DNA from 3 places in the Paradesulfitobacterium aromaticivorans genome. Region 1 is predicted to be linked to each of the others. Evidence: riboswitches for the same ligand, from Rfam matches in the RefSeq annotation. Region 1 holds a riboswitch; each other region holds the start of a gene.
The links. Region 1 has a riboswitch for cyclic di-GMP ahead of ACYQ2N_RS05790 (ArsB/NhaD family transporter). Riboswitches for the same ligand answer to the same signal wherever they lie in the genome.
Positions count from the first base shown of each region.

Region 2: it holds a riboswitch for cyclic di-GMP, as region 1 does, so the genes downstream of both, ACYQ2N_RS14455 (HD-GYP domain-containing protein) here and ACYQ2N_RS05790 (ArsB/NhaD family transporter) in region 1, are expected to answer to the same signal.
Region 3: it holds a riboswitch for cyclic di-GMP, as region 1 does, so the genes downstream of both, ACYQ2N_RS03465 (methyl-accepting chemotaxis protein) here and ACYQ2N_RS05790 (ArsB/NhaD family transporter) in region 1, are expected to answer to the same signal.

Region 1 covers NZ_BAAHYT010000010.1:96,083-106,029, forward strand. The annotation lists gene tsaA (tRNA (N6-threonylcarbamoyladenosine(37)-N6)-methyltransferase TrmO) at 1-398, shown strand, start outside; gene ACYQ2N_RS05780 (DoxX family protein) at 559-1,071, opposite strand; gene ACYQ2N_RS05785 (manganese catalase family protein) at 1,089-1,889, opposite strand; cyclic di-GMP riboswitch class I at 2,102-2,195, shown strand; gene ACYQ2N_RS05790 (ArsB/NhaD family transporter) at 2,352-3,626, shown strand; gene amrS (AmmeMemoRadiSam system radical SAM enzyme) at 3,623-4,561, opposite strand; gene amrA (AmmeMemoRadiSam system protein A) at 4,645-5,904, opposite strand; gene ACYQ2N_RS05805 (PadR family transcriptional regulator) at 6,118-6,447, shown strand; gene ACYQ2N_RS05810 (MFS transporter) at 6,535-7,716, shown strand; gene ACYQ2N_RS05815 (Uma2 family endonuclease) at 7,832-8,431, shown strand; gene ACYQ2N_RS05820 (sigma-54-dependent Fis family transcriptional regulator) at 8,435-9,947, opposite strand, start outside.
Region 2 covers NZ_BAAHYT010000010.1:1,783,654-1,793,600, forward strand. The annotation lists gene ACYQ2N_RS14435 (Nif3-like dinuclear metal center hexameric protein) at 1-867, shown strand, start outside; gene ACYQ2N_RS14440 (hypothetical protein) at 1,028-1,186, shown strand; RNA gene rnpB (RNase P RNA component class A) at 1,259-1,635, shown strand; gene ACYQ2N_RS14450 (helix-turn-helix domain-containing protein) at 1,762-2,088, opposite strand; cyclic di-GMP riboswitch class I at 2,333-2,417, shown strand; gene ACYQ2N_RS14455 (HD-GYP domain-containing protein) at 2,493-3,596, shown strand; gene ACYQ2N_RS14460 (HD-GYP domain-containing protein) at 3,635-4,711, shown strand; gene ACYQ2N_RS14465 (GAF domain-containing SpoIIE family protein phosphatase) at 4,713-5,924, shown strand; gene ACYQ2N_RS14470 (flagellar assembly protein A) at 5,949-7,766, shown strand; gene ACYQ2N_RS14475 (STAS domain-containing protein) at 7,772-8,104, shown strand; gene ACYQ2N_RS14480 (ATP-binding protein) at 8,138-8,650, shown strand; gene ACYQ2N_RS14485 (EamA family transporter) at 8,830-9,210, shown strand; gene ACYQ2N_RS14490 (Rossmann-fold NAD(P)-binding domain-containing protein) at 9,446-9,634, shown strand; gene ACYQ2N_RS14495 (hypothetical protein) at 9,810-9,947, opposite strand, start outside.
Region 3 covers NZ_BAAHYT010000008.1:235,348-245,294, reverse strand. The annotation lists partial or broken gene ACYQ2N_RS03485 (sodium:solute symporter family protein) at 1-467, shown strand, start outside; gene ACYQ2N_RS03480 (sulfite exporter TauE/SafE family protein) at 1,012-1,815, shown strand; gene ACYQ2N_RS03475 (DUF6951 family protein) at 1,918-2,232, shown strand; gene ACYQ2N_RS03470 (carbonic anhydrase) at 2,312-2,854, shown strand; cyclic di-GMP riboswitch class I at 3,028-3,112, shown strand; gene ACYQ2N_RS03465 (methyl-accepting chemotaxis protein) at 3,218-5,218, shown strand; gene ACYQ2N_RS03460 (sulfite exporter TauE/SafE family protein) at 5,377-6,090, shown strand; gene ACYQ2N_RS03455 (hypothetical protein) at 6,220-6,330, shown strand; gene ACYQ2N_RS03450 (enoyl-CoA hydratase-related protein) at 6,990-7,949, shown strand; partial or broken gene ACYQ2N_RS03445 (acyl-CoA dehydratase activase) at 8,003-8,554, shown strand; gene ACYQ2N_RS03440 (hypothetical protein) at 8,661-8,837, shown strand; gene ACYQ2N_RS03435 (CoA transferase subunit A) at 8,894-9,793, shown strand; gene ACYQ2N_RS03430 (CoA-transferase subunit beta) at 9,790-9,947, shown strand, end outside.

The DNA of each region.
Region 1 (9,947 bases):
CAGAGGTCGGGCTTTTTGCCAGCCGCTCTCCTAACCGTCCTAATCCTATTGGCTTAAGTATTGTAGAAATCAAAGAGATAAGCGGAAATGAAATAAGCATCAGCGGGATTGATGTCTATAACGGAACCCCTCTTTTGGACATCAAACCCTATATCCATAGTATTGATGCCAAGACTGATGCCAATAACGGCTGGCTGGACGAGCTTGAAGACAAAGGACACCTTCTGGCTCACATGCTCGGACGTCCGCACGAACACGAGGAGAGTCACTCACATGCTCAGGAACATGGACATCATGAGCAAGATGGGCGTGAACACCCTCACGAGCATAAGCATCATGCACATTATCAACACGGGCACCACGTATCTAGAAACCATGTTCATAAGCAAGAAGATTAGTAATTTTTACGGTCACAAATACACGGGGCTATCCAAAAGAGTTATTACTTTTGGACAGCCCCAATACTTATGCGTTAAATCAATTACTATCTAAATCAAGCTACTCACATCTAGCTGCTCTAATCAAGCTACTGCATCTAGCTACTCTTATCCAGCCAGCTTACCCTTCGCCACGACCAAGTCGCCATCGCTTCCAACGCGGCAAGAACACGCGGTCAACTCCCCAGAAATAAGCCGCGGCCCCTGCCCATAATAAAACTGCCTGCCAGAAGAGCAGGATGGGGTTGGTGCTGATAGCTCCCGACAAAAGGTAACTCATATTCATAATAATCCCCGCTAAGAGCGCAATCGTAGTAAGGAAACCCAAAATAAGCGCAGCCCCGACCAGTAGTTCACCCCATGCTACCATATACCCAAATAGGGTTGCATTTGGCATCGCTACGTTCTGGATAAACCAGCCATACCACGGCTGCACATCCGGGTGCTGGCCGCCGGTCTTAGCTAAGGCTCCTTTGAGGAAACCGGCTACTGCCCCTCCTGCTTTTGGTCCCACCCAAGCAGCCGAACCAGGACCAAACACTTTGCCAAAGCCGGCGGTTAACCATTCCCAGCCGACATAGACCCGGATAACCGTCCAGAGAACTTGAGCCCAACTTGATTCTCTCCAAGCCATTTTTTAACTCCCCTTTCTTAGTGGGTTTGTTGTGGAGGCTGATTATAATTAGGATTGTTGCGGGTTTTGTCATTATAACCAGGAGCAACTTCCCTGTTACCGATAGGATTCGGGTCTTTACCGTATTGGGCCGGACCACCATACTTCTGATTAGGATCCGTTTCATACGAAATTTCATTTCCCAGATTCCATGGTCCGCGGCTATCCCCCTGACCGGTGGACATATTCATGTATTTCTTGGAGAAGTCCGAATCCCTGAAATCCTTATTTACCCCTATGCCTTTGAGGGTTTCAATGGCCTGCATGAAGGAGAAATTATGTGATTCCTCGCGGCTAAGAAGGAAACGGATCATATCCTTAACACCGGCGTCATCTGTCTGCTGCAGTAGACGCTCGTAAATTAACTTGGCTCTTAACTCAGCCCCGGCATTGGAAGACAGATCGGTGTAAATATCACCGTTGGAATTAATGTAATTAGCGGTCCAGGGCGCTCCTCCTGAATTGATTAATAAAGGTCCCCCGCCCAAGAGGGCTGAATGGCTGGCAGGGAAATCCTGTGGGGGTGTATCCACCGGCCCGATCAACATTGCCAGGGATTCCCCGACCATCTCGAGGTGACTTAACTCCTCCGCCGCAATGTCCTGGAGCAAGTCCCGGATTTTCGGGTCATTACAGCCAAGGCTCTGGGAAAAATATTGCATCGCTGCTTTTAATTCCCCATTACCGCCGCCGAACTGCTCCAAAAGCAAGACCGCAAACCTGGGATCCGGCTTGTCGACATGTACCGTATATTCCATATCCTTAATATGCTTGAACAAGATTAAAACCTCCTCGCGCGAATTCTTCCTGTTTAGTATCATGTAAAATAAATATTTTTATGCAAAAAAGCTTACTATCTAAGCTAATGCAAGACAATCAAAATATCTTAACAACAATTTGTACATAGCAATAATATGCAGACACTTGACTTGACTAAACTGAACAGTCAGTATAAAATGCCTTTTGTAGGTGCCAACTTAATAATGTTTTCATTGTGTTGGGGCAAACTTCGCGAAAGTGGAGGACGCTAAAGTCATGGGTCTAAAGCTTAATATGATTTAAGCTATGATTGCCAGACTACAAGGACTTGGAACTTCTCAGGGGAGAGTAGTTCGTTTTGAGCTGCTCTCTTTTTTGTTGTCCTAATGAAAATGACGCCCTTTTAATAATTATCTCCCTTTCAACTCACACTAGGAAAGATGGTCTAATTTTTCTTAAATCGACCAGGAGGTGCATAAAAAGTGATAACAATCTTAACCGGAATCGTGTTCTTGGCAACTTATGCTTTGATCGTAACCGAAAAAATCCCGCGGGCCGTTGCGGCCGCAGCGGGAGCTTCTGTGCTGGTTCTTTTTGGAGTGCTTTCACAGGAAACAGCGATTCACCACATTGATTGGAACACCTTGGGCCTGCTTACAGGTATGATGATTATCGTGGATCTCACCAAACGCTCGGGCGTTTTCGGATTTCTGGCTATCTGGGTAGCGAAGAAGGTTAAAGCGGACCCAGTGAAGCTCATGCTTGCCCTTTCCCTGCTGACCGCAGTTTTATCAGCCTTTTTGGACAATGTTACGACGGTGCTGCTGGTTGTTCCTGTAACCTTAGCGATTGCCGATACCCTTAAACTTAACCCAATCCCCTTACTGCTTACTCAAATTATGGCGAGCAATATCGGCGGTACGGCGACCTTAATTGGAGATCCTCCGAATATCATGATTGCTGGCCCAGCAGGCCTATCTTTTGGAGATTTTATTATTAACTTAGCACCCCCTGCCATCATCATACTTTTCGTTACACTTTATCTGTTTTATCTAATTTACCGTAAACAGTTACACACTACCGAAGAAGCCAAAGCGAATTTAATGCAGCAAAACGAATGGGAAGAAATTAAGGATTGGAAACTCCTGAAAAAGAGCCTTTTCGTCTTAGCCCTAACTATTCTGGGTTTTGCCCTGCACTCCATCATCCATGTTGAAACAGCAGCAATTGCTTTAAGTGGAGCTATGCTCCTGATGATTCTGGCCCATGAAGAACCTGAAGAGGTGTTCTTAGCGATCGAATGGCCCACAATCTTCTTCTTTGCCGGGCTGTTCGTACTCGTAGGCGGTTTGGTTGAAGTTGGAATTCTGGACCGTTTGGCCCAGATAAGCCTTGATCTGACAGGCGGGGATCTTATGACCATGGCCTTGTTGATACTCTGGCTGTCGGCGATTTTCTCCTCCTTTGTGGACAACATTCCGTTTGTGGCAACGATGATTCCGTTAATTCAGAAAGTTGCAGCCATGGGCGGTCTCAGTCCGGAAGCGGTAGAACCCCTGTGGTGGGCCCTCGCCTTGGGAGCTTGCCTGGGCGGAAATGGCACTATAGTCGGTGCTTCAGCTAACGTTATCGTAGCCGGAATTGCGGAGAAAAACGGTTACCGCATTTCTTATATGCAGTATTTGAAGAATGGTTTTCCGTTAATGATTCTTTCGATCATAATCTCGACGGGGTATATACTCCTGCGCTATTATTAAAGCCCCACTCCAAATATAACCTGTCCGCATTCCGGACACTTGCCATCGTGAAGAAAGTTTTCTACGTTATATGCGCGCACGATAACTCCTCGACCGCACTGCGGACAAAAAGTGGTGCTTCCCCCTGTGACATTGCCCAAATATACATATGGAAGGTATTCACGCCCGATTTGCCATAGTCTTTCCAAACTTTTAACTTCCGTAGGGGGAACACTCAAGCGATATGCGGGAAAATAGCGGCTCAAATGCCAAGGTACCGGGGATCCGAGATCCCTTAGCCATCGGGCAAGCTCCCGGATCTCCTCCGGCTCATCATTACCTCCTGGGATTACGAGAGTAGTGACTTCAACGTGCACTCTCCCGACAAGCCTCTCCACCGTGCTTAAAACCCAAGAAAGCTTACCCCCGCAATATTTCACGTAAAACTCTTCATTAAAAGCTTTAATGTCAATGTTTACCGCGTCCACCCAAGGAATAAGTTCTTCCAGGAAGCGTCCTTCGATCATCCCATTGCTGACTAAGACCACTTTTCCACCACATTTTTTCACAAGTGGCGCGGTATCCCGGATCATCTCAAACCATACCGAAGGCTCGGAATAAGTAAAACATAAACCCAAAGAATCCTTAGCCATGTGTGCAAGTTCTGTAGGGGTAACTTTCCTCCCAACTTCGCGTGTCTGTGAAATCTCATAATTTTGGCAAAAACTACAGCTCAAATTACAGCCATAACCCCCCACGGAAAAGATCATGCTCCCAGGAAAAAAATGATAGAGCGGTTTTTTCTCAATTGGATCCAGATGCCAAGCGGCTACTTCCCCGTATGTATGTGAAACAATTTCCCCTTCCCGGTTTCCCCGGGTATGGCAGCGCCCGCTTTGGCCAGGCTTGAGTTGGCAGTGCTGGGGGCACAAAAGACATGTCGCCGTTTTCTCCATCACCATCGCTTTTAGCTCCCTATTCTCTCACTTATCACTTATCACTTTGCAAACATCACTTTTAAGTTCTGACTCCTGACTCCTCACTCGTAATGCCTTTCCACCTCAAAGCGCCACATCTCTACCGGCTCGCCCGGGGCTAACCCAGCCTTTTGTTTGGCTATTCCTATCTGCTCCTCGACTGTGTTAACCCCTTCCAGATGCGGCAGGAGCAGGCCGCTGCGCCCGCGCGCCTTGACTACCACACCATAACGCCAAGGATCGAGCTCTTCTGTCTCTCTCACCCTTTCCAGTTCCCCGAGTACATCTACGGAAAACGTGATCTCCTGCAACTCCCCTTTTTCCACCGGCCAAAAACGCGGATCTTCCGTCCCCGCTGCACATGCGTTATGTTTAATTTCTAAGGCCAGGTTGTCCTGCCAACCCTGAGTTGTACCGATACACCCCCGCAGTTCCCCATTTTTCTTAAGGGTAACAAAACAGCCGCGGCGCACCTTAAACTCCGTTTCCGGCGGTAGTTCAAGGTCTTTTACATTTCTTCCTTCAAGATAATGGATAAGGCAGCTCCTCGCCCACTTGGCCAGCATCGACGAGCGGTAAAGTTCAGCCACCAAATACCCGACCCCGAACGGTCCCTCATAGGAAAGAACTTTCACTGCTCCCTCCTGGGCTGCCAGGGCAAAGCGTAAACTGCGAAAACCGCATTCTCCCGCTCTTTCCGCTAATTCGGGAGAGATAGCCTTCACTTGGGCGGCATCCCGGCGCAAAGCCGTGACGATGGCCCGGTCAAATTCCGGCCCGGCCGGATCAAACCCGTAAGGTCCATCCTCCCGCAGACGGTGAGAGAGATCTCCGCTTGCCACTAAAGCACAGGCTTTCGGATAGGCGCGCAAGATATTCCCCACTTTGATGCCAAAATCCTCTGCCTGCTCAAGGGGCATCCCCAGCACCACCACCGGTCCCCTCCAGCCGGCTTCGTGGAGAAAATACAGCGGCACCAAAGCACCGTGATCAAGTCTGCCGACACTTGGACGCACACCGGGCAAGACAGCAATTTTCTTAATTAACTCGGGTTCGTTCGGGAAAGATAATTCCAGTGCCGGAATCCCGAACGGCAGAAAATCCCCCACCAGAGAATCAGGGTTCAGAAAGGTAAAACCCTGCTCCAGCAGTTGAGCATGGGGGGAAACAATGACCACGCATTCGGCCCCGCTCGTTAAGATAATTTGAGCAAGATCACGGTAAGCGGCCAATGTCCTGGCACAGATTTGTTCCTGACCGCGCCCGATCTCCGGTAACAGAATCGGCGGGTGCGGCACAAACGCTGAATACACTAAGCTCATGCCCGTTCACCTCTTTCGAAACCTAAGTGTGCGCAAAAAAGCCTAAACAAAGCAAAATCCTTTCTTACCAACCTACAATCTCCGCTATCGATTCAAACAGCCGCAAAATGCCCTTGACGTTTATACTCTCCCGTACTACTGTATTTAACATCATACTGTTTATTGCAGCATGGTGCCAGGTTACCTTACTTACATTTAAAGGGAGGGTCTAGCTTGATCCAGAAACAGGCTCGGCACACGGCAGCCTTTCTGCTCCTGTTTTTAGCTGAAGCTCCTGCTTACGGCCACCAACTCCTGGGGAAGATGCAAACCGAACTTCCTTACTTTCTCGGCGATAGCTCCGGGGTCTACCGCAGTCTGCAGGAAATTGAAGAAAAGGGCTGGGCGCAGACACGTTGGGATACCGAGGGCTCAGGCCAGCCGCGCAAATGGTATTACCTCACGGCTGAGGGCATTGCCGCACTTGCAGATTGTGCCGAAGATATTACGAAAAGGCAGGCCAACCTTGAATTCTTTCTTAAGAGATTTCAGGAATCCCTTTGAAATAGCCTGGCATACCCATGCGAGTGAGTAATCCCTACCGACTGGACGCACTATTTGATACGATTAATACGAAAGGAAGTCCTTAAAATGCTCCAATCTAATAATAAAATTCAATTTTCAACCATCGGGGTGCTCTCCATTGCCCACCTCTTGAATGACCTTTACAGCAACTACTGGCCTGCCTTCCTCTTGGTGGCCACAGGGCTTTCCGCAACCCGGGCGGCCCTCCTTGTTTCAGCTTTCACCATCAGCTCTTCTTTTATCCAGCCCTTTTTCGGGTATTACTTAGACAGGCAGGGTAAACGCTGGCTCGTCCACGTCGGTACTCTCTGGATGGCTGTCATGCTCAGCCTGACCGGACTTGTGCAAAGCTACTCTGTTTTGGTTATCCTGGCTACTCTGGCAGGATTGGGCACTGCCGCTTTTCACCCTCAGGCCTCAACGATGGTCACCGTGGTTAGTGGCAACCGTAAAGCGGTTTTACTTTCAGGTTTCATCGCCTTTGGCAACGTCGGCTTCGCCTTAAGCCCTCTTTTGCTCACCCCCCTCTTTGAGAAATTTGGTCTGCAGGCGAGTATTTATACGGTTATTCCCGGAATCTTAGTCGCTATTCTCCTGCTCTTGTATGCCCCCCACAACGATGTCCTGGGGAATGCGAACGCCCCTAACTTTGGCAATGCCTTGCGCTCCCTGCGTTCCGCCGCCAGGGAACTGGTCGCAATCACGGGGGTGATCGCCCTCCGCGCTCTTGCTTATACCGGAATGCTCGCTATTCTTCCGCTCTACTTTAAATCGGAAAACATCTCTTCGATTGCCGGTAGTCAACTCCTCTTTATCATGCTCTTTGTCGGCGCTATCGGCGGCGTTCTCGGCGGCTTTATCTCGGATATGTACGGGCGCAAACCGCTCATTGTTGGCTCCCTTCTGCTAGCAACTCCATTCTTCTTTGCTTTTCTCTACACCCAAGGCATCTGGAGCACCATCTTCCTGGCTCTTGGCGGCGCTTCCCTCATGTCGAGCTTTTCTGTGACTGTTGTCGCTGCCCAGGAAGCCATTCCTAACAACAAATCCCTGGCTGCCGGTCTCACCATGGGCTTAGCAGGGGGTATCGGCTCCCTCTTTGTAATCCTGATCGGCCGGATCGGAGATATCTACGGCCTCACGACCGCCATTACTGTCTTATTCATCCTTCCTGTAATCGCTGCCTTGGTGGGGCTAATGATGAAAAGCCGTCCTGCTGCCCGCACCCAACGGGTGGCCGCACGGTAAGGTAAAGAAACAGGTTCAGCCTTAGCAGTCCGTGTCCGTATCTTGAAATATACATCCCTTCATGCTATCATAATAACAAATAATGGATTTGTATAGTCTCCAGGGGGTGATTCATTTGGGAAAACCTTTTGCACAATCTGGCCGGATCTATACTTACGAAGATTACTTACAATGGCCGGAAGATGAACGTTGGGAAATCATTGACGGTGTCGCTTTTGATATGACGCCCGCCCCAATGAGCAACCATCAAAGGGTATCTGGTGAACTATTTGTTTCATTCAACCAATATCTCAAAAATAAACCTTGTGAGGTTTTTGCTGCGCCCTTTGATGTCCGCCTGCCGCGAGCAGCAGAAAGTGACAAAAAAGCCACCACCGTGGTCCAGCCGGATCTCACTGTCATCTGTGACAAAAGCAAAATTGACCGGCGCGGCTGTCTCGGGAGCCCCGACCTTGTCGTTGAGATTTCCTCACCCTCAACTTTCCACAAGGACATTAAGACTAAGTTCAAACGCTATGAAGAAGCTCGGGTAAAAGAATACTGGATTGTTCACGCCGAAGGAAAAACAATTGTTGTCTATCGCTTGCAAGATAATGGAAATTATGCACAACCCGAGATTTTTGGGGTTGAGGATGAACTCCCTGTAGGGATTTTCCCTGACTTAGTTATTTCGCTTAAAGATTTATTTAGCGTTGTGGACGATGATCTGATCTGATTATCACAGCAAACGGAACTCCTCCAACTTCCGGTAGAGGGTACTCCGGGCAATTCCCAATTCCATGGCAGCTCGTTTTCGGTTGCCGCCGTGCTTCTGCAAAGTATGGATAATCGCATTTATTTCCGCCTCTTTGATGGATGTCCCTGCAACAGGCGGTTCATTCCTGCCCGTCCCGGCCATACCGGCCGGCAGATGTTCCAGTTTAATAATTGTCCCCGTCAGCAGGTTTAAAGCGCGTTCAATCGTATTTTGCAACTCGCGCACATTCCCCGGCCATGCATAGCTTTTCAACGCTTCCAAAGCCGGCTGATCAATGCTAACCTCGGCCTTTCCCAGAGATTTTCCCAGCCTCCCGGCAAAATATAGCGCTAAAATAGCGATATCGCTTTTCCGTTCCCGCAGAGGCGGCAAACTCAAATTAATAACATTTAAGCGATAGAACAAATCTACCCGGAAATTCCCTTTTTCTGCTTCATCCTTTAAGTTTCGATTAGTAGCGGTTATAATGCGCACATCCACAGGAATAACCTCTTGACCACCCAGTCTGGTAATCTTCTTTTCCTCGATAACACGCAGTAAATGAGCCTGCAATTCTAAAGGCATTTCTCCGATTTCATCGAGAAAAAGAGTACCTCCGTCAGCCAATTCAAATTTTCCCGGGTTTCCGCCCCTGCGTGCTCCCGTAAAGGCACCTTCAACATAGCCAAACAATTCACTGCCTATCAATTCGCGGGGAATGGCCGCGCAGTTAAGAGCAACAAAAGGAAAGCGCGCCCGGTAACTTTCGTTATGAATGGCTTGGGCGAACACCTCTTTTCCGGTGCCACTCTCCCCTGTTAACAAAATATGGCTAGAGGAAAGCGCAACTTTTCTGGCTGTGTTAATCACTTTCGTGATACTCGGATGAGAACCCACTATATCCTTAAAAGTTAATTGCGCCTTAGCGCCGCCAATCTGTTTAACCAGCCTGTTGACCCGTCCGGTTTCCGAAAAAGCGAGTACGATCCCTCTTTGTCCGCCTTTTAAAGCCCGTAAAGTCCGTATCGTTAAAGTACATTTAACCCAGGTTTGGTTAACCTTGAATTGGATCAATTCATCATTAACGGGTTCATATCTTTGGATTAAGTACATGATTCTCTCGAACCCAGGAATCATTTTTTTTAATTTTTCCAAAGTGATTAAATTCCAATCTACTCCGTCCAACCCCAAAAGCTTGGCAGCTGCCTGATTCATGTGTGTTACCTTTTCAGCCTCATTAAGAACCACCACACCTTCTGACAACGACTCCATGATCGCTTCTTTAAAATTGCTTTCTTGCTGCAAACGGAACTGATTTTCAATCGCATTGGCCGCCGCAACCACCATCCCCAAGGTATGCGGATGAGCTTTCCGGTAATCGCCGGTCATATTTAAACAGCCGATAACCCGCCCGAGATCATCGCGAATAGGAGCTCCGGAACAAGTTGCATTATGAGCGGACAGGCTCCAGTGCTGAGGACCTATAATCTGAACC
Region 2 (9,947 bases), 1.7 Mb from region 1:
GTGGCAAGGGTCTTACTTGCAGTGGATGGAACCCCGGAAGTTGTGGCTGAGGCAAGTGAACGTGATGCAGAGATGATTGTTGCTCATCATCCGCTCATGTTTCGCCCCCTGAAAAACCTGCGCGCAGATAATCCCCAAGCCGAAGTGCCGTTAAAGCTTCTTAAGCACGGTATTTCATATTACGCCGCACACACCAATTTAGATCAGTCCCGTTTCTCGTCCAGTTGGCTTTTGGGCCAGAGCCTGGGATTAAGAGAGATGGATTACCTGGCTGTGACCAGATATGAAACACTTGATCTAAGCCCTCTTCAGAACCGCGGCCAAGCTAGGGGGTACGGCATCATTGGCTATTTGCCGCAGGCTGAAAGCTTGGGTAGTGTCTGGCAGCGTCTGACCGCACTTCTAAGAGACGAACCTTGGGCCGAAATTCAGTACAGGGTTAATAATGATTACGTGTCCGAACAAAGACCTGTACATGAGCGGAATATTACAGATGACATGGTTACTGATGCTAATAGTGGTAAGACTGCTAAACTTTGTCTGGGTGGAATCCGCCTGGCCGGCGACTTAGCCAAACCTGTGCGCAAAGTGGCGATTGTTAATGGCAGTGGCGGCAGTTTTGTCCAGAAAGCGCTTTTTCAAGGTGCTGACCTTTTTATTGCAGGGGATATTGATCATCATGCCGCACTAGATGCTCTCCAAGGAGGTATGACGGTGGCAGATATTGGACATTTTATTAGTGAAAGACCAATGCTTTATAACTTGGCCCACTACTTACGTTCTGCCAAAGCCCTCCAAGGAGTGGAGTTTATTATCAGTGCGGCGGATAAATCTCCTTGGATAGTGCAAACGAGTGAAAAACAATAGAACCATTGTCATGTTCAATACTTGACAATTTTACTCGGATAATCTATCATGTGTACTAAAGGAAGAATATTTATAAATTAATAAAAATATAGACAAGATAGTTATTAATAAAGATAGTTATTTTGCTAGTTTAATCTGAATCACAAAGGAGGGTAAAAACATGAGTCGTACGGAAATGTTGCGGCGCGAGCGAGAAAGAGTTTTGGCTAACCTCGCTTCCGATTACGAAAATCGGACTAAGTGGCTAATAGCTCTTATGGATATTGACGATGAAATGGAAGAACTCGAAGATAGCGCCCATCATACAAACAGAGCGTAAGCCCAAACTCTGGATCTGCAACCAGCAAAATTTATTTGACCAAATTCATTTTTTGCAGTACTATTATGTGGCGAAGTTGACGAGATGATCGCGGAGGCAAGGACCGAAAGGTCGTCTCTGAGGAAAGTCCGAGCTTCATAGGGCAAGGTGCTGGGTAACGCCCAGTGGGGGTGACTCCAAGGAAAGTGCAACAGAGATATACCGCCCAGCACTCAGGCGACTGAGTGCTGGGTAAGGCTGGAAAGGCGAGGTAAGAGCTCACCGGCAGCCAGGTGACTGGCTGGCCCTGTAAACCCCACCTGAAGCAAGACCGAATAGGGGAGCTATGAAGCGGCCCGCTTCGTTCCCGGGTAAGGTCGCATGAGGCCGTTGGCAACAGCGGCCCCAGATAGATGATCATCGCCTCTCACATGAGAGGAACAGAACTCGGCTTAACGGAGACTTCGCCATGCTCATGGGAAACTGAGGTGCTAAAGCATCCGGTTTCCCTTCAGTTTTTTATCCGGTAGTGCCTGTAAGATTAATGGGAAAAGCCTTCGGCGTGATGCCGAAGGCTTTTCCCCTACTCTCTTTTCTTAGCTTTCTAAAGATCGAAAGTAGGCTTGAGCTACTTCCCTGATAAATTTGACTTGTTTTGATTTCTTATCGGACAAAACAGCCAGCAACTGATAAAGTTCCCGTTCTTTTGCGTCGTATGAAGTTAGCAATGCTGCCGGCTCTACGGTGAGGCTCACAGCGATTTTCGCCAGGAGTTCCAAAGAAGGTGCTTTGCTGCCCCTTTCGATATATCCTATGTACGCTCCGCTGACACCGATCATTTCGGCCAGCTTTTCCTGCGTAAACCCCTTTAACTTACGAAAATATCTTATGTTATACCCTACGAGTTTTCGTATATCATGCAACCCTGTCACCTCCATCTCCTATTGTAGCTGGAGGTGCAATAAGTGTTTATAAACTATTAGTCTATAAAATAAACAAAATTATACACTGTTAGAATCTAACCATCAAGTTGATTAGGTGGTACAATTTGACTAAGATTATATATAAATTTACCTACACTTACATAAAGCTATATATTTAGACACCATGCCACATCAGTGTGGCACTAAGAGAGAATGAAAATTCGTTCAGAATAGCTAGTAACTACTGCGACAAAGGCAAACCCGACGAAAGCCGGGGGCGCAAAGCCACAGGTCTTCCACTTCAAGGTGATGACGGCTGGGTTACCGAACAGGGAGTAGTTGGTTAGAGTTGCCATACCTCCTGGGTATGGCGCTTTTGTTTTAAAAAAGGGGTGAATGGTGCCTTGAAACTGCAGATCGTTCCGATTCAGGTTGATACTGTTGTAGCAGATAAGCCCTCACCGTTCGATTTGTTTGATCAGGGGGGCTATTTACTTTTGGAGAAAGGGGAAGCAGTTACCGCACAAGTTTTCGAGCTTGCCTGTAAAAGAGAGATCTATGTAGTCAGCTATGAGTGGACCGAATTAGCGGGGCGTGAACAGTCGGTTGATTTCAAGGACGATCAGTTTCAGAAAGCCCCCCTTAAGCATATACGCTACAATTCTCATTTTATCCGGATTGATTATCTTAAACAGGCGCTGCCGATTTTGGCAAGTTCCCTGCAAGAATTGGAGAAGTGTCACGGATTTCCCGGCTTCTCCTGGCTGGATAACCATGACCGGTATACCTATATTCATTCTGTGAATGTGGCTGTGCTGGCGACGATCATCGGTATCCATATGGGGTATGAGGCTGAGGAACTGTCCTATTTGGCAAGTGGCGCTGTGTTGCACGATTGGGGAAAATTACTGGTTCCCCGGGAGATTTTGCACAAACCGTCCGCTTTGTCGCCGGAGGAATTTCAAGTGATCAAGAGCCATCCTGTCCGCGGGGAACAGGTCTTGCGGGATGCGGGCTGGCCGGACGAGGTTTTGCGGGTGATCCTGGAGCACCATGAGCGGTGGGGAGGACAAGGCTACCCGGACGGTTTGCGCGAGATGGAGATTCATCCGAATGCTCAAATCGTTGCGGTGGCGGATGTTTTTGATGCCCTGACGGAAGACCGTCCGTACAAAGTCAGGTTGGCTCCTTACCATGCCTTGGAGATGATCTTGAACGGATCCGGTTCAAGCTATGCCCCGGGAGTGGTGCGGGCTTTGCGCAGTTGTGTCCTCCTCTACCCGGAACATTCCACCGTGACTTTGAACAGCGGAGAAACGGGTGTCGTGATTGCGCTTGCCTCCGATTTACCCACCCGTCCGGTGGTGCGCATCATTGCGGATCAGCAGGGAAGGCCCGTACGGGGAGAAAACATTATTGACTTAAGGAAAAATCGCACTTTAACCGTAAATAGCATTACCTTTGACCGCAACTCAGGTTCACGACCGGAATTTAACCCATCGGCTTGATGAGAGACTTTCAGGCAGGAATCCCCAGGGGGAGGGTGATGAGTATGCGGGCTATGCCCATTGACAAGGTGCGGGTCGGTATGCAAGTGAGCAGGGCGATTTACGGAGCCAATGGCGAGACCTTGCTGGCTGCCGGAATTACTTTGACTCCCCGCTATATTCAGAGGCTCCAAGAGCTGGGAGTGCTCGCTCTTTATATTCATGACAAAGAGGTGGGCGATCTTGAGATCAACGATGTCGTCTCGGAGAAGACCCGGTTGCAAGCCCTGAAAATAACGAAGGAGACTATGGATAATCTCAAGCTGAGCCCGGCGCTGGAGCTGTCTAGGGTAAAGTCAGTGGTTGACGATATTATCGAAGAACTACTGAGCAACAAGGATGTCATCGTTAATTTGGTGGATATCCGCGCGATGAACGATTACACGTTTGGGCACAGTGTGAATGTGGCTATTCTTTCTCTGATTACCGGGATTGCCATGGGTTATGAGCGGGAGAAACTCTACAAACTAGGGGTTGGGGCTCTGTTCCATGATATTGGGAATACTTTGCTGCCGGAAAATGTCTTGAATCAGAACAGGCCTTTGACTGATGAAGAAGAAAACCTGTATCAACAGCATACCGTTCTGGGATTCGAGGTTTTGCGCAAGTTGGAAAACTTCAGTTTGTCTGTTGCCCATGTGGCTTTACAACACCATGAACGTTACGACGGTACCGGCTATCCCAGGCAACTGCAAAAGGAGGCAATCAATGAATTTGCTAGGATTGTTGCGGTAACCGACCTTTATGATAAGTTAACCAGTGGGTGGGGTTGGCAGCCTCGCTGTTTGCCCTTTCAGGCTCTTGAATTAATTATGGCCAACCGGGAAAAGTTCTTTCACCCTGACGTGGTTGAAAATTTCATGAACACGGTTGCTGTTTTTCCCATTGGAACCTTAATCATGCTCAATACGCAAGAAAAAGGAGTCGTCGTGCAGACCTATAAAGAATACCCAACGCGGCCCCGGGTCAGAGTGCTGGCCGATTCTGGAGGAAAAAGAATTGTTCCCCCCTATGAGTTGGATTTGGCTTTGAATCCGAACTGCTGTATTGTCCGGATCCTGGATGAGGGAAACTGAGATGACTAGGACAGAGGAGACGGAAATTCTTTACCAGGTCTGTTCTCTCCTCCTGCAAGCGCAAGCAGACGAGCAGGCTTTTACAGAAATCACTTGCCGCCTGTGCTCGGGTCTGGGAGCTTCCTGCTGTAGTCTGTGGCTGGCTCGCTCCGGCGGGGGGCGCAGCCAGGAGCGCTTGGCGATTTATCAAGCCGTTAAATTGCCGTCGGAACTTGTTAATTTGGATTTTGCAGTGGCCAAGCAGGCCATCGAGCAGGGGCAATCTCTCGTCTGGCAAAAACTTCGGGTCGGAGAAAACCAGGAGTTGCTCCTTATCGCCAGCCCCTTGGTCAGACAAGCTCAGGTCGTAGGAGCTGTTTGCTTGTGGTTTGCTCCGGATACCCACGCTGGGAACGTCACGCTGATGCTGGTACATCAAATTAGCCGCGATCTGGCGCAGGGGATTTACAATTATACTTATCATTCCGGTGTCAACGGTAGGAGTCTGAGCAAAGAATTAGAAATGGCAGCGCATATCCAAACAGGTTTGTTGCCGGAAAAAATACCGGATATCAAAGGGATTTCCCTGGCCATGCGCTCGTTGATGGCCCATGAGGTAGGCGGTGATTACCTGGACTTATTTCAAACACCGAATAAGCTGTTGGGGATTGCCGTGGGAGATGTCATGGGGAAAGGCATTCCTGCTGCCTTATGGATGGCTATGACCAGGGTGGCCCTCCGTACTGCGGCCCGGACTTTTTCTCAGCCTGATGCCGTGCTTGAGGAAGTGAATAGGGGTCTTTATCCGGATCTAGCCGGCCAAAGCATTTTTGTGACGCTGCAGTACGCTCTGTATGAGCCTGTCAAAAAGGTTCTGTTTTTGGCCAATGCTGGTCATCTCCCGCCACTGATATATCATGGACGGACCGGGCAATTTGAATTGCTTAAAGTAAAAGGGATTTATATAGGGGGTCTGGAAAACTACAAATTCAAATTGGCAGGCGTACAGTTGAAAGAAAGCGATATTGTTTTGTTTTACAGTGATGGCGTCACGGAAGCCGCCAATGCGGAAGGACAGCAATTCGGCCTGCGCAAGGTGGTTGACGTTTTAGAAAAAAACGCTCTCTTCAGCGCAGCGGAAATTGCCGACAAATTAATTATTCACCTTGGCCAACACATAGGTGATACCAGGCAACGAGATGACATTAGCTTTTTGTTGTTTAAGCTTGAATAACGAGATGGGGAGGTGTGAAATCCGATGGTTGGCATAGGAGTCGGGCAACAAGCGGATCTGCCGGATCAGGACGGCTGGGTTACAATCAAGAACGGTCAAGTTATCGTGTGCAATCCCCGGGGGTGTGGCAAGTTTCCTACGCTTACTCCGGACAAGAATGTGCAGGTTTTCCTTAACGGAGAAAAAATAGTTCGGACTGCTTTCGTCCACGAAGGTGACAGTATCAAATTACAACCCCTTAATACGGAACCTTTTCTGAATTTAGAGGTTAAATTAAGCTCAGACAAATTGAAAGCTTTTTTGCAAATACATAAAAAACCCGGGAAGCGCTATGTGGTTGAAGATATGCCGCCGACAGGGGAAGCAACAGTTAAAGCCAGTATTGCTCAAGTCATCTGGCCGCAGCTTACTTTTGAACAGGTGCGGGATCTCCTGCACCAAAATCAGGTTGTTTACGGAATTAACGAGGAAGCAATCCGGCAAGCGCTTGAGCTGGAAGACGAGAACATGAGTATCGAGGTAGCAGCTGGTCAGGCACCAATACCACCCCAGGATGCCGGGATTGTTTATACCTTTCAAAATAGCGGGCGCTTCCAGGGAACGATTGAACCTTACGGCCAGGGCAATCCTTTGTCTGTTGCCGTAGGGACGGTTTTAGCGGTCAAAAGCCTTCCCGTGGATGGGAAGGCGGGTATGGACGTGACAGGAAAAATTATACCACCCCGCCCTCCGCGAGACGAACCGATCCTTAGCAAGAGCGGGGTCAGTCTCATCCAAAACGGAGCGGTTGCGGTGGCTGCAGTTTCCGGCAAACCAGTCCTGGAAGGATCGGTCCGTAAGTATTTGTCCGTCCAGCCTGTGCACATCATCAACGGAGACGTGGATAGGAAGACCGGGAATATCAAGTTCAAAGGCAACATCGTTGTGACGGGCAGTGTTTTGGACGGATTTGGTGTGGAAGCCGGAGGGAGCATCGAAGTATGGGGCGATGTCCTTCACGCTTCTCTTTATGCCAATAACGAGATCATTATTCATAACAAGGCTATCACGGCCCGAATCCAGGCCGGCGGCTTATCGTCCCAGTACAGGCGAATATATGGGGTGCTTAAGCATTTGGCAGACCGCCTGAAGCAACTGCTCAGTTCCATGGAAGTTCTGAAACGCCAACCGTCTTTTAACACCGCGGATCTGAAGCTGAATGGCGAAGGACGCTTGGTTCAGCTTTTAATGGATTTCAAGTATAAGGATGTACCAAAGCTTGTCAATGATTTTCTGGCCGTGTTGGCTGAAACGGAAAATTGGCCGCAACAAGAACTGGTTGAGTTAGGGCGGGATCTAAACGAAAAACTGTGTAATTTAGGTCCGCTTCGCATAAAAAAGCAGGCTGAAATGGAGTTGCTAAGCCAAGAGGTGCAACAGACCCTGGAGACTCTGATGTGGCTGATCAGCAATACAGCCGATGTGCAGGTGGGCTATGTGCAAAACAGTGTGGTGCGGGCGAGCGGAAACATCATTGTGAAAGGACAGGGCAGCATTGTTTCGGAGCTGGACGCCGCAGGTCAAATTCTAATCAGCGGTGGCAAGGTAAGAGGCGGCCGCCTGACTGCCCGGGAAAAAATCCAGGTTCAGGAACTGGGTTCCCCCAATGATGCACAGGTAATTATCCGGATGCTCGACAATTGTTGCTTGGAAGCCAATATTGTCCATCCGGTTGTAACCATTGAACACGGTGCGGATCACCTGGTTATTGCGGAGAACTGCCGCCGTTTGCGAGCCAGCGTAGGCAAGGACGGGGACTTAAGGCTGGAGAGAGAGTATCCGGGTACCAGAAAGGAGTTGTAAGCAGAATGTTGTTGCAAATACGGACGGAGATCTCTGAGCAGCGGGCTGTGCTTTTTCTGGAAGGGGTATTGGATATTTCTACGGTCGATTTCCTTCTGACAGGCGTAAGCGGGCTGGCAGGGGTGAAGGAAGTTGACCTGGATTTAGCCGGGGTGACTTTCATAGATTCAACCGGCATCGGCGGGATTAGCAAAGCCGTGACCGAACTCCGAGAACGCCAGGTCTATGTTAAAATCATAAATATCTCGGCTGATTTGTTTGAGATTTTTGATATCTTGGGGCTGCCGGAGATCTTTGGTGCTGAAATTTTCGAAAAAAATCGAGCCGGGAATTCATGAGACTGGATGCGCGTGACAGCAGGAGGCAGGGCCATGGGGGAGAGGGAAAAGGTTTTTCAGATGTGCAGAGATGTTTTGCATTCCGTCAGTGCCGGGAAGTTTGAGTTACTTGCTGACTGGGAGACCGGTTTGTTAAGATCGGCTGGCACACTCCAGGCCGAGTTGGAGATCAAGCGTCCGGCCGATGTGGACGCTGCCCGGGGGCTGATCAGGAATATTTTAGGAGCCGGAGGATGGGATCGCCAACGGATTTTACATATCATGCTGGCTGTGTCAGAGGGAGTTACCAATGTGCTTAAGCATGCTCACAGCGGAAAGATGGAAATTCGGGAGACAGGAAACGGGATGCGGGTGATCGTAGCAGACCAAGGGCCCGGTCTGAACTTGCTTATGCTTCCCCACATGATTGTTCGTCAGGGATATTCCACCAAGAGTTCTTTAGGCTATGGTTTCAATATTATGTACAGAGTATCCGACAAAATCCACCTTGCTTCATCGGAGCAGGGTACCTTTCTGGCCTTGGACTTTCTGAACCGTGCTCTCTGAGAGGAACAGAACTCGGCTTAACGGAGACTTCGCCATGCTCATGGGAAACTGAGATGCCTCGGCATCCGGTTTCCCTTCAGTTTTTTTGGGGGGGGCTTGTAAGTCAAGAGCTAATTGGTTAAAATTAACATGAAGATCCATCTTGGATTATCTTATATCATTAGAAAAAGGAGTCTATGATGACGATTGATTTAAGAAGTTTGGGCATTCCTTTTGTATCCATCCTTCTCGGAGCCACGGGGCAATTTTTACTAAAGCTTGGAATGACGAATTTTAAGAACGTAACGGCTAACGGCATTTGGGGACAGTTAATCCATATTCTTTTCACTCCGGCGATATTTCTTGGATTTGCGTGTTTCGCTGTAAGTTCCGTTTTGTGGCTGGTTGTGCTCTCACGCTGGGAGTTAAGCGTGGCCTATCCCATGGTTTCTCTGGGCTATGTTATAGCCTTTATCTTGGCAGCAGTGTTTTTGCATGAATCTTTTTCTTTGCCGAAAATTATGGGGAGCGCTTTTATTTTACTGGGAATTAGCATTTTAGGGCTGTTTGGCAGGAGCTAAGGACTAATTTCCGCCGACTTTAGGCCAAAAGGGAAGTTGCGGCCCGGTAGAAAGTGCGGTATTATGACAGTAAGAGGCTTATGCTTGCATAAGCAAGGATGTCTTCCTTATAAGACGCAAGGGTGTAAATCCCAGAGTGACGGAAGGAGCCAGGAAGAAAAAAGCAAGAAAAACTTAATATTGGCAGTAAGCAATCCCTAGGGGTAAATCCTAAGAATCAAAGGGGCGTGTGGCGATGGTGCTTAAAGACTTTGGCAGAGGTGCACGGATCCAGTTAGCTAAAATGGCTAAACAACTTGGGATGAAATTCATTGGGTATAACCCTACGGACCAGCAGGTATCGCTGGAACACCAGGGCAAAGGGATTACTTATGAATTGGAGGAATTTATAAACCACTATAATAGAATTAGTGAGTCAGTATGAACCTACTCCGCTAGGGTGTTCGTAAACTTGTTTCCTAGTTTTGTTCATTGAACGAAAGGAAGCTTGTTCGAGGCAAAAATAGGGTTTCGGTTGTAACATCAAAAGAATAAAAATATAGAGGGCTCACCCTGAAGTGTGTAAAACTACAGGATGTGGAGCCCTTAAATTTATTATATTACGCCGTCTGGCGTCTGCGCCGCAAATTAACGTTGGCGGGTAAAAGCATTACAGAATGCCTTATTTCTAAAGTCACCGGAAGCGGGCGGTAATGTTCTAAACTTTGCTGGGAGGCGCGTTCATTTTCATAATTGCG
Region 3 (9,947 bases), on a different contig from region 1:
AAGGTCTGTATATTGCTGCTGGATTTAATGTAATCTTTATTGTCATGGCAGTGTTGGTTGGCTTAGCTACCGCTGCCGTAACGCCCGGCATCAGCCGCGGTCTGATGGCAGTTCCGACTTACCTGATGCAAACTTTGCCCCCACCCCTGGTTGGCATCTTTACTTTGGGCATCTGGGCCGCTGCTCTTGGCTGGGGCGCTCCTTGCCAGTTCTCAGGCGCAACCAGTTTGGGCAGGGACGTGGGCAAGGCTTTGTTCCCGCAAATTAGCCCTGAGACTCAGGTGAAGTGGACAAAAATTTCTCTGGTTATCCTAACAGGACTTATGGTGGTTTACGGTTTCCTCCGCTCGGAAAATGCGGCCTGGTGGAACGTCTTTGCCTGGACTGCCCGTAATGGTGCCACCTTTGCCCCGGTGCTGGCAGCGCTGCTGTGGCCGGTGGCTACCCGGTTCGGGGTGGTTTCAGCCATGATCCTTGGCTTTGGCGGCGGATTGGTATGGAACGCACTGGGCAACTGGTCGGCGGATAAGTTCTATCTCAATGTGCATCCGGTTTGGGTAGGTATGATCTTTAATATTCTGGGTCTTGTTGTAATAAGTTTGTTGGGCCGAGTCGGGCAAATCAAGTTCAGCACCGATGTTTCCGACGGCAAGCGCAAGGCAGGGTTTATGTCGGCGGTCGTAGCAGTCGTTATTCTTCTAATGATCGGGTTAAATTTCCAATGGCTCTTTGCCAAGGGCTTGCTGGGTATGTTTCTCTTTTTAGTACTATTGTCCGCTTGGGTAGTCTTAATTAACTTTGTAAGCTTAGTGGAAAATGGGGAGGGTGTAGAAGGTAAGGTTAGCATTGCCGGTACGAGCACGTAAGACTTCAAAATTAAAACTATAATTCGCTTAAATTACAGTAAATGTATGGATCACATGGGAACGAGCTTCTGTCGCTAAGGCAGAGGCCGTTCCCGTAATTCATGGAGAGCAAATAAATTTTAAGAGACAATTGGGGGTAATTAGGGTGACAACTTACTTCTTGTTGGTACTTCTGGTGTTAGGTATGACCGGGGGCTTTTTCTCCGGCTTGCTGGGGTTAGGCGGTGCAATTCTGATGGTACCTTTACTTCTCTACGTCCCGCCGTTATTGCACCTACCCACCCTGGATATGAAAACCGTGGCAGCAATAAGTACTTTACAAGTCTTCGCCAGTGCTGCTTCCGGTGCTATGGCTCATCGTAAAAGGGGAGCTTTTAGTATACCTGTCTTGCTTGTCATGGGGATCCCTGCCGCTCTGGCCGGTTTCGTGGGAGCGTTCTTTTCCCAGTATGTCAATGCCCGTTTCTTGTTAACCATTTTTGCCGGAATATCTACGCTTGCTACTTTACTAATGTTCTTACCCAAAAAAGATAAAAAGAAAGTAGAGAGTCCCTCAGGGTCAGAAAGTGCTGATCAAATTCAGTTTAACCGCTTCTTGGCCGCTTTTTTGGCTGCGATAATAGGCTTCATTGGGGGGATGATCGGGGCACCGGGAGCTTTTATTTTTGTGCCGGTTAGCGTTTATATCCTAAATATTCCACTTCGGATTACCATCGGTTCTACTTTAGGTATTGTTTTACTCACTTCTTTTTCCAGCATGCTGGGAAAGATTTTAAGCGGGCAGATGTATTGGGCCTTAGGGGCTGCTCTCGTTTTGGGGTCGGTGCCAGCGGCCCAGCTGGGATCCAGAATCTCGCACCGGGCTCCGCTCCGGGTGCTGCACTGGATTATGACAGGAATCATTGCTTTTTCGTCTCTGAAAATTTGGCTGAATATCCTTAACTACTAATTGAGAAAGGATTTAGCTAAAAGGTGGGAACGGAGCTGATGCCAAAGCCAGCCCGGAAATTGTACCGGACATTAGAATCTGAAGCTGAGGAGGATGTTTTTTATGGCCAGGGGAATGATTAACGGCGGGATTTGCGGCCACAAAATTGAGGTAGAAGCAGACTGTCAGGATGGACAAAACGTAAAACTGAAAATAAGCAGTGACTGTCCAAACTATCAAAAAATCGCCGCAGAACTGCAGGAAGTGGATGCGTTTAAGGAACTCTTTCAACCTTTGCATCTGGGGCAAGTCTACCAGGCTTTTGCTAAGTACAGCCCACATCCTAGCTGTCCCGGGCTTTCCGGCATACTTAAAACCGTGGAAGTTGCCGCCGGACTGGCTTTAGCACAAACCGCCGGAATAGAAGTGACAAACTAATTTCGGTAAATAACAGAAAAAGCCAAGGACGCAATTTGGGTACTGGTTTGAGTGTGATTTTAGGGGGGAGTTAAAAGACATGAACCGTCTCAGCCCTGTTTCATCCCGAGAGGATATTTTTCCCGAGTACCAAGATACTCCTATCGGTCGCCTATTAGAGTACCATAATCTGAAGCAGCCTTTTGAAAGCTATGCCAAAGCCGAGCTTTTGATCGGCATGTGCATGGACAACCGCAAACACCTGCACATTCCGGATAATTTTGCCTATATCCTCCGCTCAGGGGGAGGAAATTTACGCTACAGTGAATTTAAGGTTTCCTATGCCATTGCCATCGGCGGGGTTAAGGCTATTGCTTTAATAGCGCACAACAACTGTGGGATGGTCAACTTGTTCGAGAAAAAAGAAAGGTATATTCAAGGGCTGGTGGACCAAGCGGGTTGGAACAGGGAGTGGGCTGAACAACATTTTATGCATTTCGCGCCTATGTTTGAAATCGGCAACGAATTGGATTTTGTTCTAAGCGAAGCGAAACGGCTTAGGATGAGATACCAAAAAACTCTCATTGCTCCCCTTTATTATCGTGTTGAGGACAATCGCCTCTACTTGGTTAAAGAAGAATAAAGCAAAAAAAGAAATATTTGAACTACAAATGCTATGCTTAAGGCTCAAAAAAATATGTCGAAAATTACCTTAATTTGGTTTGGAGAATGTTGAACTTTGATATAGTATTAAGATGTTATTACAAGCCATTTGGCAAGATGGTAAGGAATGAGGCCGAAGTAACTGCAAATAGCTGGGATAAAAGGCAAACTCTGCGAAAGCAGAGGACGCAAAGCTATGGGTCTTCCACCGCCAAGTGATGATCGCCAGGCTGCCGACAGTGTGATCAATTCGCCATGCCCGTTGTCGAGGTATGGCGAATTCGTGCTTCCGGGCGATTTGACATAATAGGTTGAGAGATTATTTTAGGAGGGGATCAGACTAATGAAATCCATCCGGATCAAAATCATGCTGTTGTCCGTTGTAATTGTAACCATCGCTCTTTTATCCCTGGGAGTCATTATTTATTTTCAGACCAAATCGACGATGGTTACAGCAACAGAAACAACGACCCAGGAAATTGTTAAAGCCCGAGGGGCAGAAGTCGGACGATGGCTGGCGGCCAAAGAGGGTGAAGTGGCCGTCCTGTCCTCGGCAGAGAACCTGGAAATAGGGGACTGGGCGAAGGCTAAAGCTTATGCTGACTCCCTCAACGGGAAGCTCGACAAAGAGTTTGAATTTGGTTGGTACGCTGACTTAGACGGTGATTTCTATACCACAAAGGGGAAGACAGGGAATATTCGGAACAGATATGACTACACAGCCATCAGAGATCAAGGCAAGGACGTGTTTATCAGCAATCCGATGCCGTCTGCAGTTACCGGTAAACCTGTAGTAGTGATTCCCCATGCCATCAAAGATAAAAGCGGGGAGTTGACCGGGGTTTTTGCCGGAGTGATTGACTTGGGAACTGTTACCCAGATTGCCAACCAGATTAAGATCGGGCAAACCGGCTTCGGGTGGATTGTGGACGGCACAGGGCTGGTCATTGCCCACCCCGATGAAAAAATTAACATGAAGCTTAATCTTTTAAAAGCATCCGAGGCCGGATTTAAGGGTGTGGATGAACTAGGGAAGCAAATGACTGCAGGTCAGCAAGGTATGGGGAGAATTACTACTCCCGACGGCATGGAAATGTATATGATTTTTACTCCTATTCCTGGTTCGCCTAACTGGAGCCTGGGAGTTACAATTCCTACGGCGGAGATGCTCAAAGATGCCGACTCTGTACTTAGAACGACCGTTCTCAGCCTGGGGGTTATTTTGGTGCTGAGCCTTATTTTGTCTTTATGGTTTGCCGCGTCGTTGGCCAGGCCCATAACTGAGGTGGCTGGGCATTTGGATAGATTGGCCCAGGGAGATTTTACAGTGCAGGTTCCGGAGAAGATCAGACGGAGAAAAGACGAGGTTGGTACGCTGGCAAAGGCTATGGCCGCCATGCAAGAGTCGGTTGTCACCATGACTAGGCGGATATTTGGCGCTTCCGAGAGTGTTAATGGTCAGAGTCAACAGTTAGCCGAGATCGCCAATGGTGTGAAGCAAGGTACGGAGCAAATTGCGGCAACAGTACAAGAGATGGCGGCAGGAGCTGAGGAACAGGCCGGAACGTCGGCTGAAATCGCCAATTCAACGGAAAACCTCAATCATCTTTTCGTCCTAGCGAGCCAGAATGGAGAAGAGCTGAAAAACTCCTCGAATCTGGTGTTAGAGACAGCTAATAATGGCAATGTGCAAATGGAAAACTCCGTGTCCCAAATGGAAGTGATCAACGAGATTATGAGAGATTCGGTTGGAAAAGTGCAGGGGCTAGACCAAAAGGCCCAGAAAATATCTAAACTTGTGCAAGTTATTAATGATATTGCCGATCAGACCAACCTTCTGGCTTTGAATGCGGCAATTGAGGCGGCCAGGGCGGGAGAAGCAGGCCGAGGATTTGCGGTGGTTGCCGAGGAAGTGAGAAAATTAGCTGAGCAGACCAGGAATTCTGCCACAGAAATAACTGGTATTGTGGAAGGGGTACAGTACGAAAGTAAAAATGTGAGTGAATCATTGGAGAAGGGTTATTCCCAAGTTGAAGAGGGTATGAACCAAATCCAGATTACCGGACAGGCTTTACAAGACATCAATTCTGAGGTGGCTCAAATGGTGGGCCGGATTCAAAGCCTGTCAGACAACCTGCAAGAGATTGCTGCGAGTAGCAAGGCTATCAGCAGTGCGATTCAGGGAGTTGCTTCCATAGCGGAGGAGACTTCAGCCGGGATTGAAGAGACGGCATCTGCGGTTCAGGAACAGGACAGTGCCATGGAGAGAGTGGCCCAGAATGCCGAGTCCTTGTCACACTTAGCTCAGGAGTTGAAAGAGACTGTTGGTGCCTTTAAGTTTTAGGCTGAAGATATTACCATAGACCTAGGGGTTGTCTCAACTGCAAAATCTGCTTGGGACAGCTCCTGCTTTTTCTGGAAACTCGCCTAGGAGTCAAGTGCAAAAGTTCTATAAGTAATAAGGCACCAGATTTGCGTGAACAAGGAGGTTCTAAGCAGAAAATGGATTATTTCCTACTAGTTGTGATTGTTTTGGTGGCGACTACACTTCAGGTTGGCACAGGATTTGGCTTTTCCATCATGGCGACACCGTTTCTACTCCTGTTGTATGAGGGTCATGATGCCATTCAAATCAATGTCATTCTTGCAGTTGTCATCTCCTTGGTCATGGTTTTCAAAATTCGTCACGATGCAGATAAGGCTCTTCTACTGCAACTTATTAAAGGAAGTGTCGCCGGGATACCTATAGGCATGGTCTTTTTTCTTATGCTCGATGTTCGGTTTTTGAAGATTCTGGTCAGCACGCTCATTCTTTTGCTAACCTTCTTGTTGATGCTGAGACTGAAAATACGGCAAAGTAAAAGGAAAGACCTGCTAACAGGAGGAATTTCCGGGTTCTTAAGCGCAAGTCTTGGTATGCCGGGTCCTCCTCTGCTTATATATTTTTCCGGCATAGGAATGCCCAAGGAGAGAGTGCGGAGTACAATTCTGGCCTTCGCCATTGTCGTTTATTCCGTGAGTTTCGTCCTGCAACTCGTACTTTACGGGACTAATAAGACAGTTTGGTTGGCAAGTTTATCATCCCTGCCCGTTCTGGCTGTGGGGACATTTTTGGGACAGCTTCTGTTTCAAAAATTAAACCAACGGTTATTCACAGCACTCACATATGCTGTTTTGGTTTTTACCGGCGCTTATTTGCTCATAACCAGTATTTGAAAAGGTTGTTAGCGGTAAGTAATACGGGCAAAATGGATAATGAAAAAGAGAAAAATGGCCTGGGGGAGTATCTGTTTCACTCCTTGATGCCGCTGAAAGAGGCTGTCATGGAAGTGGAGAGGCAACTGATTGAGGAAAGCCCTGAAAAAGTACGGCAGCACTTACAAAGCGGCAGAGGCCTTGGGGGTAAACCAGTCTACGGTCGTGCGGCGGATGGCGCGTTTTCGCAAGCACGAGTGAATCTTCTTATGGTGGACAATAACTTTAGATAGTATAAAGGCAGGGATAAGATTCAAGAGAGATTCGGGCTTAATCAGCTTCCGAAGAGAATAATCACGAATGACGAGCTGATGCACGGATGAGTTAGGGAAAGCCGTCTCTCTGCCCAAGCTTGAAGCAGGAAATACCTTCGACTTAGGTAATGCCAGTGACGATGATCTCATCAAAGCACAAGAAGAGATTCAACGAGGATTCTGTAGTTTTTCACTAAGAATCCGGATCTGATGCAATATTTTGGGATGTATTAGACACTTGCGAACATTATGATCCGATTATTTTCGTGATATCATTAAAATGATAAATCTCGTTAAGTCAATTTTGCAGACAGTAATGCAGAAATGACTTAGTCCCTAGCCTTTGATTTAGAAAGAGCTTGCCGGATAAAAACAAAAGACCACTGCAAAACTGCAGTGGTCTTTTTCTTCGTAGGCATGTGGCGTAACCTGTACTCGCGAAGGATTCTTCCGTTTGGGCTTAATTTTCTGCAGTTGGCTTACTATTTTCAACCGATCGGACTGAAATTTGAGAATATTCAAATTGGTGGCACGTGGCTTGCATTAGAACAGAGGACAAAAGCATGAAAAATTTTAGAGAAAATAATTAAGGAGGGAATTTGAGATATGAGTCCACGTTTTACCGGGAAACCAACCGAGGAATTCGACTTCAAAGAAATCATGTACGAAAAGAAAGACTGGGTGGCCACTGTCACCATCAACCGCCCTCGGGTCCACAACTCATACAGCACCTTAACCCTGCAGGAACTGACCGTTGCCTTCCGGGACGCATCCTGGGATGACTCCGTCGCCGTCGTCGTACTCACCGGGGCCGGGGAAAAAGCCTTCTGCACCGGCGGCGATGTCAAAGAATATGCCGACGATTACACCAAACGGCCGCGCGACTACTGGAAGTGGATGGGGGTATTCACCGAATGCCATGACATCCTTAGAAACATTGGCAAACCCACCATCGCCCGCATCAACGGCATCGTCGCCGGAGGGGGCAACGAATTTAACATGGGCTGCGACCTCGCCATCATGGTCGAAGGGGCCAGCATCCAGCAAGTAGGCACCATGGTCGGCTCCGTTGCCGCCGGCGGTGCCACCCAGTGGCTCCCCATCATGGTCGGGGACAGAAGGGCCAGAGAAATGCTCTTCTTAAGCGAACCCATCTCTGCCGAAAAAGCGCTCGACTGGGGACTCGTAAACCAAGTCGTCCCGCGCGACCAGCTTGACCAAGCCGTAGCCACCATGGCTGAAAAACTCATCAACAAATTCCCGGAGTGCTTGCGCTACACCAAACAGCAAACCAACTTCTGGAAAGACCTCGCCTGGAGTTCCACCGTCGGGCATGCCCGCGAATGGCTGGCTTTGCACTTCGCCAGTGTCGAACCCTATGAAGGCATGAAAGCCTTCGTCGAAAAGCGGCCCAAAGACTACATCGGCTTAAGACAGAAAGCAGCCGCAGGCGGCTCCAGTGAATTCCTCTACGGGCCATACACCCACACCTGCCCCAGTTGCGGTGCCAAAGGAATCCCGGATGACTTCAAATTCTGCGGCGTCTGCGGAGCGAAGTTGGAGTAAGAGCAAATAAATGAGCTTAATGAGAGGAGAAAGAGCATGTTCACAGGGGAGCGAACTTCATGTATGGCCTCAGCGTCCGGACCTTGCTCGACATGGGCGGCCAGGACTGCAAAGCCATCCACTGCGATGAAAAAGGAAAAGTAACCTCCTTTCTCATGAACGACAAATGCGCCGCCGGAACCGGCCGCGGCATGGAAGTGTTCGCCAACCTGCTGGCCGTCCCGATCGAAGAAGTTGGGGAAATGTCCTTTAAGATCGAAACAGAGCCAGAGCCGGTATCCAGCACCTGCGTGGTCTTTGCTAAGACTGAAGCGACCGGGTTGCTGCGGGCAGGCTGGTCCAAGGAGAAAGTACTCGCAGCCTACTGCTCCGCCATGGCCAGCCGGGTCGTAAGCCTGCTTGAGCGTAACGGCATGGAAAAAGACTTCGCCATCACCGGCGGCATCACCAAAAACCCCGGCGTGGTCAAATGGATTGAAAAGCTCTTAGGGATCGAAGCCTTAAAGCCCAAGTATGACACTCAGATTGCCGGAGCTTTAGGAGGAGCCCTCTTTGCCAAAGCGTTGGCGAAAAAAAGCGGGAAGGGTAAAATGGCCGGGGAGTAAAGGGGTAAGGGGTAGATATGATATAGAATGGAGATTTCCCTCTGAATTAATCAGAGGGAGTTTCCTATATCTTAGGCGAAAGCGGGTGAAAGCATGATAGCCAACCATGGATCCGGGAGTTTTGGAAGGGGTAACCTACTTAAGAGGGGTTGCTCTGCGTGAAGATTATGAGCTCGACCGCCGCGTAGCTGTTATCGTTTTCGCCGGTGGAGATGTTGTCCTCGGTCCCGCTTCCGTGATCGAGGCGATTGCCCAAGGCCGGCAAGTTGCCGGAGGGGAATGACGAACTGGACGATCTGTTTTAGTTAATTTAACAAAAACTACGAAAGGAGTGAAAGGATGGGGCGCACCAGTAAAGTAATACCTATCCGCGAAGCGATTAGCCGCTTTGTTGCGGACGAGTGCGAGTCTCTGGCAGTGGGCGGAATGCACATGCATAATAACCCGATGGCCCTGGTCCGGGAAGTAATCCGCCAGGGTAAGAAAATAAAACGCCTTATTACTAGCCCATCGGCTGATATTAATGCTGATTTGCTCATCGGTTGCGGTTTAGTTGAGGAGATTCTCACCGCCTATGTTGGTTTTGAACATTTAGGGCTTGCTCCTAATTTTCGGCGGGCGGTCGAAAAGAAAACCATAAAGCTTTTGGAATGTGATGAACCCTTCCTGGTTTACGGCCTGCAAGCTGGGGCGGGAGGCTTGCCCTTTATTCCGTATCCGAAGGGTTTGGAGTTAAACGACCTTCACAAAATCAATCCGGAAATGTACCGCTTCACGACTAACCCATATTCGGGGGAACAAGTGATGACAGCCGCCCCCATTAAGCCTTCGGTGGCTTTTGTCCACTGCCAGGAGGCTGACCCGTACGGGAACGCAATATTCAAGGGGAGCGAATTTACGGACAGGCAAATGATCTTTGCTGCTGATACTGTGATTATTCAAGCAGAGGAAATTGTCCCCAATCTCGCGCAGAAATACGGCTCGACCAAGGTTAATGTGCCGGGCTTTTTGGTCTCAGCGGTGGTCGAAGCTCATTATGGCTGTCATCCAACATCTTCACACACCTACTACACTTTTGATGAAACCCACCTAAAAGAATATATGAAGGCTTGTAAGGACCCGGACTCTTTTGCTGTTTACCTTCTACAATACGTCACCGGTATTTCTGAGGAGGAGTATGCGGGTAAGATTGGAACTGAACGCTTGCACAGCCTGAGCAAAGGAGGGGAGTCCAAGTGAGCGCAACGGCATATACCACAGGGGAGCTTATGGCATGTGTGATGTCCCGGCATATGCAAGACGGAGAAGTTGCGGTGATGGGCGCGGTAAGCATGATTCCGATGGCTGCCTGCCGCATGGCCCAAGAAACTCATGCTCCCAATCTGTACTACAT